DNA from 3 places in the Teredinibacter turnerae T7901 genome. Region 2 is predicted to be linked to each of the others. Evidence: predicted binding sites of a transcription regulator. Region 2 holds the regulator's gene; each other region holds the start of a gene.
What was found. Region 2 encodes FliA, which starts transcription of late flagellar genes. Its sites were predicted from a motif close to TAAAGTTATNNNNNNNNCGGCCGATANCC; they were not measured.

Region 1 (3,114 bases), 2.1 Mb from region 2:
CTGCACTTCAATTCGACCCGGTTTTAAAGTAAGCACAGAGCGGACTTCCCCCATGACATCGCGATATTCTGGCGCCAGCTCCGCAGACCCCGAAACAAATGACCCCTTCTCACGAATGCGGATAATAATCAGCCTGCCACGAGTTTCGACTTCAACTTGCCCCGCCTCAATTTGCTCGTTCAACGCTTCAGCTAATTCGTAGGCGTCCTGTTCGGTCTTTTGCAGCAGGTCTTCCAGCTTCTGCTTGACGCGAACTTTGATGCCGCCATCAACCCCCTCTTCGCCCTGCTCGATGTCATACTCTTGAGCACAATCCTGCTCCAGCGACATTTCCGTGATGTCCTGGGTGTTCTGATAAATTACATTGAGAGGCGTTGGTTCTGGCCGCGCAGGGCTGAACTCCTGCGCGATTATGCTGGTGCCCTTCGGAATATCTGTAACATTTAGCTTGTTTTGCACGCCGAATGCCTGAGCCATTGACCCTGCCAGGCGCTTAAATTTCATTGCGTCCATTTCCGAAAACGACAACAAGAGCACAAAGAAACACATCAACAGCGACATCAGGTCGGCAAAGGTACCCATCCACGCGGGCAAACCGGGCGGGCATTCACAGCCTTCTTCGTCTTCGCTACTCACAACGCACCTTTACCTGTTATTCCGCCGCTTCTACCGTGCGCTTACCTTCTGGCAGATAATTGCGCAGCATGGAGTCAATCACCCGGGGGTTTTGTCCGCCCTGAATCGCCAGGAGCGCATCAATGACCAAGCTTTTTATCATTGCTTCCTCGCCTGCCCGCAGCTTTAGTTTGTCGGCCATCGGACCGCACATCGCATTGGCAATAACAGCCCCGTAGAGCGTGGTGAGCAGTGCCACCGCCATCGCGGGCCCAATCGCCTTTGGATCGTCCATGTTCGCCAGCATCGCAACCAGTCCAATCAAGGTACCAATCATCCCCATCGCTGGCGCCATTTCGGCCATCGCAGCGAAAATGGATGCACCAACCGTGTGCCGCTCCATCGCTTTGTTTTTATCGATAGATAGCAGTGTTTTCACTACATCAGGGTCATGTCCGTCGACCAAGAGCTGAATACCGCGCTGCAAGAAGTCGCTGCTAACCTCCTTCCCCTCAAGCGATAACAACCCGCCTTTTCGCGCTTCATCAGCGAGGGCAACAATTTCGTCAATTAACATGTTGGGATCTGGCAGTTTGCTGGAAAAACTCTTACCCGCCACCTTTACAGCGCCCAAAAACTGGCCGAGGCCATACTTCGCCATTACCGCAAAGATTGTCCCGCCCACCACAATAACCAGCGACGGAGCATTGACGAACATGCCCAATTCACCACTCATTAGCATGGAGATAACGATAAGCGCGAGCGCGCCTATCATGCCGACTATCGTTGCTAAATCCACTCGGATTTCCTCACTCTATTTTGGCTCAGCGGCCATAACGACTTCTGTGAAACTCCCTAAGTCTAGACATAAATCGACTAAGGGGGCGGAAGAATCCACTTTCTTTGTTATGAATACTCCACCGGTTATCGGCTGCATCGGGTAATTGTTGAGAGCGTTGATTGACCCCTGCTGCCACCTCCGGTATGTTCTCGCGCGAACTACAGGAGTCCACACTTTGGCTAGAACAAAATCCCCCAACTTCGAGGCTTCTCTGGCACAGCTGGAAGAGTTGATAACCCAACTAGAAAGTGGCGATCTTTCACTGGAGGATTCCCTAAAAACCTTCGAACAGGGAATCAAGCTCACTCGCAGCTGTCAGAAGTCGCTTGCGGAGGCAGAACAGAAAGTCGAGATTCTGCTTAAACAGGACGATGGCGAACTGACTACTGCGCCATTCCCCACTGACGACGAGAACTGAAACAACCTGCGGGTGCATCCGACTTGAACGACGTACTTCCAAGATGATGTGCGAAAGTCGTGGCTCATGCCCAAGAACTCGCTGTTTTTTCAATTGGATAGCTGCTGTGACAACAACCCGAGCCAATTCAAACCATTTCCGGTATCCTTACGCCTTCGCGTAATTCAACCGGAAACACCCTATGAATGAGTCTAGTTCATTCCTCGACCAGGTTCGCTGGAACAGCGACGGCTTGGTTCCCGCAATTGCCCAAGACGCTGCAAGCGGCGAGATTCTGATGATGGCCTGGATGAACCGAGAATCCCTCGCCCTCACGGCCGAAGAACAGGTTGCGGTATACTGGTCGCGTTCGCGCCAACAACTCTGGCGCAAAGGTGAAACCTCGGGCCACACGCAGAAAATCGTCGCCATACAGCTGGACTGTGACGCAGACGCAGTGGTGCTGAAGGTTGAGCAAATCGGCGGTATCGCCTGCCATACTGGGCGGCGCTCCTGTTTTTTCCTCACCCTGGAAAGCGGTGAGTGGAAAGAAAACGCCGCACCATTGAAAGACCCGAACGAGATTTACTCATGAGCGATGTACTTGCGGAATTAGACAAGGTGCTGGCGCAACGCAAAAACGCGGGGGACCCGGAGTCCTCATACGTAGCAAAACTGCACCACAAGGGCCTGAACAAAATTCTCGAAAAAGTGGGCGAAGAATGTACGGAAACGATTCTTGCCGCTAAAGATGCGCAGCACGACAGCGACACGCAGCACCTGATATACGAAACTGCGGACCTGTGGTTTCACTCGCTGGTAATGCTCTCACACCTCGGCCTAAGCGCTGAGGATGTGCTGAATGAATTGGCGCGCCGCTTTGATCTGTCAGGACTTGAAGAAAAAGCCCGGCGCCAGTCTTAGCGTATTAGACTCCAGAACACTGGAGCCGCGCCAATGACCCGGCGCTTTGCGCGGTTAACCGTTGATTTGATTTTTTACGAATATAGCTAACAAGGTAATTGATATGGGACTCGGTGGTATTAGCATCTGGCAGCTTCTGATAATTCTTGTCATCGTACTTCTGCTGTTTGGCACCAAGCGTTTGCGGGGACTTGGGGGTGATCTCGGCGGCGCCATTAAAGGGTTCAAAAGTGCGATGAGCGAAGAAGAGAGCAAAGAGAAGTCGCAAGAAAAAATTGAAGCTGACGAGCAGGAAAAAGTGTCAACAACCGTTGAGCAGCCTGAAAAATCCGAGCAT
Region 2 (3,114 bases):
ATGACGTATTGCAGACGGTTTGTCGCATCGCGAATCTCTGAGTTATTCACCTCAACAGGCTCCGATGCGAAATCTGCGTCCACATTGAAATTAACGATTGCCTCGTGCAAAGCGCGAGTCAATTGCCCCACGCTTTTAAATATGTGTCGGTCCCGCGCTTCCACCAAACTGTGAATTAACGCAGATGCCTCCTCCAGATTGTCACCTTGCAGTTGTTCTACCAGTTGCGTTGCGCTGTCTTGCAACTGGGTCAAAAACTGCTCGTCGTGCTCTTGTATCGTTTTATCCATCAGCCGACCCGCTCAGGCTTAACCCGCAACCCGCTCAAAAATCTTATCGATTTTTTCTTTGAGCACCTGCGCAGTAAAGGGTTTTACAACATAGCCATTGACGCCCGCCTGGGCCGCTTCAATGATCTGATCTCGCTTCGCTTCTGCGGTAACCATCAACACCGGAAGGCCTGCGAGTTTGGCATCAGCACGCACTTCTTTTAACAAGTCGATCCCGGTCATGCCTGGCATGTTCCAGTCAGTTACCAGAAAATCAAAATCACCACTTCGCAACATTGGCAGCGCGGTCGTGCCGTCATCTGCCTCGTGGGTATTGGTAAAACCCAAATCCCGCAATAAATTTTTAATGATGCGCCTCATCGTCGAAAAGTCGTCAACGATCAGGATTTTCATATTTTTGTCCAATGCAGCCTCCGATATCCCGTGCGCTGGGGTAAATAAATCTCAGAGAGAGACCATAAAAACAATTCTAGACGCTCGTTGCCAGTCAGCCAGTTTTAGCGACAATTTTCTGGCGACCAAATGATGGCTGTTTGATTTATCACCATCCGGTCAGCTTCGATTTCAGGCGCAGTGCCGCCTGACTGTGGATCTGGCTAATGCGCGACTCGGATACACCCAGCACCAAGCCTATTTCTTTTAAGTTCATTTCCTGTTCGTAGTACAGCGAAAGCACAAGTTGCTCCCTTTCCGGCAGACCCTCAATGGCCCCGGCCAGCGCTTTGCGCATGGCGTCTATTTGTACCTTTTCGGCAGGTTCATCCAAACCTTCAGTACCAAGGGAAAATTGGTTTTCGTTTTCCTCGAACGTTTCTTCCAGGCTGTAAAGTCGTGTCGAGGTGCTATCGCGGAGAATATCGTGATATTCGTCCAGCGACATTTGCAACTCTTCGGCGATCTCGCCATCCCGCGCGTCCCTGCCCAAGCGCGCTTCCACATTGCCGATGGCTTCGGACACGCGTCTGGCATTTCGGTGAACGCTGCGCGGCGCCCAATCGCCACGCCGCATTTCGTCCACTATCGCACCGCGAATGCGTATACCGGCGTAAGTCTCAAAACTCGCACCTTTGCCGGCATCGTATTTTTGGGCAGCCTCCAACAGGCCAATCATGCCCGCCTGCATTAAATCATCCACCAGCACATGGCTCGGCATTCGCGCCATCATGTGATGCGCAATCCGCTTAACCAGGGGAACATAATCCTCGACCCGAATTGCAACAGCAGCTTCCTGGGCCTGTTCGTAAACCATGAGATTTCCTACCGAGGAGAGTGCCATAAATCGCCGCCGGGGACTGATCGCTGGAAACCGCGGCTAGCCATTGGCCGCCACAAGTCGTTCTAGAAAAAATTCCAGGTGACCACGCGCGCTTGTTTGCACTGGCCACTGATCGATTTTTTGAGCAATCACCCGCATCGCAGCAGCCGCTTTACAGCGGGGGGCGAATTCAAGCAGAGGCTGGCGTTTCTGTACAGCTTTTCTCACGTTTTCATCAAAGGGTACATGCCCCAGGTATTGCAGCGATGCATCCAGAAATTTTTCGCACACGCCGTTTAACTTGTTAAAAAGATTAATACCTTCCTGCGTAGTACGTGTCATGTTGGCAATAACACGAAAGCGAAATACGCCGTGCTCGGCATTCAATAATTTGATCAATGCGTAGGCATCGGTAATCGACGAAGGTTCATCGCACACCACGACGATGACTTCCTGTGCCGCGCGCACGAAGCTGATGACGGTTTCGGATATACCTGCAGCGGTATCGACCACCAACACATCCAGCTGATCACTCAGATCGTTAAACGCATACACCAGCGCTGCGTGCTCCTGTGGCGAGAGGTGTGTCATTTGCTGCACCCCGGAGGACGCGGGAACCACTTTAATTCCGCCTGGCCCGTTGAGCAGTACCTCGCGCAGTGACTTGCTGCCATCGAGCACATCAGCCAGGTTATAGCGTGCCTGCAAGCCCAACAGAACATCCACATTCGCCAACCCGAGGTCGGCATCCATCAACACCACGCGACGACGCAACTCCGCCAACCCGATACTGAGGTTAACAGACAGATTGGTCTTACCGACGCCACCCTTGCCGCCAGTGACAGCGATGACTTTAATCGGATTCTTGGCACTCATAATTTCTCTTTCCCGGCGGGATGTGTGAGGGGCTAGATTTATAACCCGGTTCATCGGATTTATGCTCCAACAAGTATAGATGACGATAGCCAGTACGCCCGGCGGCCTTAGCCACCGGTCTGACTCGTGTACTCTTCGCCCTCTGCGCGCAACAGCGCCACCGCAGAGGCAACCAGTTGATGTGCCGACGCACGGGCAATATCGCGCGGTATCTCCTGGCCATTCGTGGTGTAAGCCACTGGTAGCTGACGCTCAACCAACACGCTCAAGGCCTCGCCCAGGCTCGCCGCTTCATCCAGTTTGGTCAGTACGCAGGCGTCAATTCCCTGACGACTGGCATACGCGTGGGTACTGGCGGTCATGGTCTGGCGCTGACTGTTGCAGGCCAGTACAAGCACACGTTTCACCGCCGGACAGCTATCCAGTTTGCGTAACTGTTCCTTTAGCAGCGGATCGCCGTGACGAAAACCAGCCGTATCGATCAGAATCAACGGAAACTGCTTGAGAGAAGCCAATACCCGCAGCAGGCTGTGCTCCGCATCCACCGCACGCACTGGCACATTGAGAATGCGGCCCAGCGAACGCAGTTGATCGTAGGCACCCACCCGGTAGGTATCTGTGGTGATTAACGCAACTTTGCCGGGGCCGTGATCCAACACATAGCGGGCAGCGAGCTTGGCAATGGTCGTGGTC
Region 3 (3,114 bases), 120 kb from region 2:
GAACGTGCCTTTTTAGGTTAATGCGCGTTTCCATTGATGCGCATTTCCATAAAAAGGAGGGTCAAAGATAATAAAGCCGAAGTCAGTGTTAATAGAAAATTAAGCTTTCTGATAATCCACGATAGATTGTAGCGAAATAATTATTAAAACAAAAAAGCCCGCAAATCATCATAAAAATGCGATTTGCGGGCTTTATTTCTCTGTGATGCTAACAGACGTTTGCAGTTAACCTTGTAGTAGCTGCAACACCTGCTGCGGCTGTGCATTGGCCTGAGCCAGCATGGCTTGCGATGCTTGCTGGAGCACCTGCGAACGACTCAACTTAGACGTTTCAGAAGCGAAATCCGCATCGACAATCCGCGAGCGAGCGGCGGATGTTTTTTCGGAAATATTCGCCAGGTTACTCATGGTGAAATCGAGGCGGTTATTGATCGCACCCAAATCCGAGCGGGTGGAGTTAATTTGCTCTAAAGCCGTATCGATAATATCGATCGCTGCTTGCGCTCCCCGCGCTGTATCGATTTCAATTCCCGCAATTGAGCCGGTTCCCTCCGCCGCATTCATTTCCTGGAATCCAGTGATGGTTTCCACGTTCGCATTCACCGCACCATCGCCGTAACGAATTTGAATCGGCGACTGATCAGCAGCGCGCAGCCCTATTTGTGTCGTCGTTACTTCGTATGCGACCACACCGGTTTCATTGGACAGCTCATTAATCGCCGCGATAGTCAGGTCAACTTGCGCGGCCGCATCTGAGCCGGCTTCGATCGCGCCTATCGCGACATCATTGATAACAAGGTCGCCAGCATTGATCGCAGCGGTTGCGGTTACCGCAGTACCAATCCAGTTTTCGTTGTCATCCTGCATATTGAGACCCAGACCCTCTTGGATGGTCGCCGTCATGGCTGTACCGGCCTCAATTTTTACGCCGCGGTTTTCATTGCTGGTATCGGTGAACACCCAGGAAAAACTGGTAGTTGCGATACCACCTGTAGCAGACGACTGATCAGTGGTAATCGTTATCTGCGTTGCATTTTCCGCGGTTAAGACCAATTTCCCATCGGAATTAAGTTTCGCGGTAACCGCTGTACCTTCGTTAATGCGCGCAACTAAGTCGTCCATTGATGAGGTATCGGTAATAATATAATCCTGACTGTTGCCGTCGCCGTCCACCAAACTAAACGAAAAATTGGTGCCGGTGGGCAACACGCCATTACCGGCCGTGTCTGCAACTACAGAAACCAGCGTACTTACTTCAGCACCCTTGCCATCCAAATCGCTATTTAGAATTTCAAGCGCGTCGTTAACAGAAGTTGCCGCCGTGAGGCTACTAATTGCCACATCGTTTACTTCTAGCACGTTAGCCGCAATTGTTTGAATTAAACCCAGTGCCTGAGCCGGTGTTGCCGCCGTTAACGCTTCGCCAACATAATCGCCAGAATTGTTACCCAATGCGCTTGCGCTAAACCCTTGAATGGACAGATCGATAGTCTGATAGGCCTCTGAGCCTACCTGTAAAGAAACGTCGCTCAAGCTACCGTCCAGCAAAGGTTGACCATTAAAGGTGGTTGAACTGGCAATACGATCGACTTCCTCTTTCAGTTGCTGCACTTCCGCGTCCAGTGTGGAGCGGTCCAGATCGGAATAAATTCCGTTAGCAGACTGAATCGAGAGTTCACGCATACGCTGCAAAATATTGGTGACCTCATCCAGTGCGCCTTCAGCAGTCTGAATTAAGGATACCCCATCATTAGCGTTGCGAATCGCCTGATCGAGACCGCGAATCTGGGAAGTCTGTCGATTGGAAATTGCAAGGCCAGCGGCATCGTCGCGGGCATTGTTAATACGTTTTCCCGAAGCCAAACGCTCCATAGCCTGCGACATGTCGTTGCCAGATTTAACAAGTTGCCTTTGAGAATTTAACGCGGCAACGTTTGTGTTAATAACTAAAGGCATGTTTATTTCTCCTATTACGTAAGTCGCCAATCACCATGGAGGTGACAGCAGCAATAATTCTTGCTGTCACGGATATGGGCCAGCAGAGGATTACATTCAGGAAATTGCAACCAGTATGCCAAGTTAAAAAAACGGCTTTTTTATGGATTTTTTCGTCGCATCCGTCAATTAGGCTGCGTATTGCGGCAACTTTTGTCGGTGTGCGGAAAATCGGTTGCCGCTTATCGCCGTACCTATCGATCAGATACGTAAATCCTTCGCGCACAGACTTAAAACATTCTATCCACAAAACGAAATAAACCAGGAGCTGTTGACATCAAGCCAGCGGGAAATAATTTTCGAAGCACGCAAAAAACCAGCGGTACAACCGGCTGGTTTAACGGGTATTTAAAAAGTGCGGAAGTAACTTAAAGCTGTGAGAACAAATTGAGCTGGCTGACACGAATAAATGTCGACTGGGCAGCCTGAAGAATCATCGATTGCGCAGACAGTCGGGTTGTCGCCTCTGCGTAATCTAGATCACGCAACTCTCCCAGTACATCCCGGGTAACCAGTTCGGTATCCAGATGCAAATCACGGGTGCTCTCCAAAGTGTTGTAACGCGCTCCCAGCTTAGCGGTCACATCCAGAATACTGGTTTGCGCGTTTTTTAAATTATCGAGTGTAACGCCCACCATTTTATCCAATGACTCACGGGATTCATCAGAGCCATCGAAATGCTTCATGGCTTCGCTAAATCGCGCCAGGGTAGTCAGTACATCCTGCTTATTCGAAGAGTCGATAAACACACGGTCACCGGGTTTACCGGGGACACCATCCGCACTGGTGGATGAACCGTCAACTGTAAGCCCTGTCACCGCGTTTAAATTGCCGCTTCCGCCACCTAGCGTAATGGGAGCGCCACTGGCAACCTTAAACCCAGTCGCATCTACAGTAACACCCAACTCCGCAAGAATTTGCGCATTTCCATTCCCCGTTGAGTTCATTAGCGCTACAAAATCCGCCGCATTAGTCACCAGCCCATCCAGGGTAAGTGTTTCTGTTCGCCCACCTACTCGAATGGTGAAGGTTTCGTTAGCCGGTGGACTGAAATCATATGGATAAACTACGGCTCCCTGTGAGCCAAAATTGCGAGTCGATGGCAGCGCCGCCTCGCCG

Region 1: the regulator FliA is predicted to act here: its motif matches at 1,538-1,566, upstream of pomA (flagellar motor protein PomA).
Region 3: the regulator FliA is predicted to act here: its motif matches at 2,027-2,055, upstream of TERTU_RS05505 (flagellin N-terminal helical domain-containing protein).

What each region holds. Positions count from the first base shown of each region.
Region 1 covers NC_012997.1:3,542,898-3,546,011, forward strand. Annotated here, with positions in the region: gene TERTU_RS14095 (flagellar motor protein MotB) at 1-636, opposite strand, end outside; gene pomA (flagellar motor protein PomA) at 653-1,414, opposite strand; gene TERTU_RS14105 (exodeoxyribonuclease VII small subunit) at 1,632-1,874, shown strand; gene hisI (phosphoribosyl-AMP cyclohydrolase) at 2,056-2,448, shown strand; gene TERTU_RS14115 (phosphoribosyl-ATP diphosphatase) at 2,445-2,777, shown strand; gene tatA (Sec-independent protein translocase subunit TatA) at 2,881-3,114, shown strand, end outside.
Region 2 covers NC_012997.1:1,416,068-1,419,181, reverse strand. Annotated here, with positions in the region: gene TERTU_RS06050 (protein phosphatase CheZ) at 1-290, opposite strand, end outside; gene cheY (chemotaxis response regulator CheY) at 309-695, opposite strand; gene TERTU_RS06040 (RNA polymerase sigma factor FliA) at 832-1,539, opposite strand; gene TERTU_RS06035 (MinD/ParA family protein) at 1,603-2,421, opposite strand; gene flhF (flagellar biosynthesis GTPase FlhF) at 2,529-3,114, opposite strand, start outside.
Region 3 covers NC_012997.1:1,293,665-1,296,778, reverse strand. Annotated here, with positions in the region: gene TERTU_RS05505 (flagellin N-terminal helical domain-containing protein) at 226-1,956, opposite strand; gene flgL (flagellar hook-associated protein FlgL) at 2,364-3,114, opposite strand, start outside.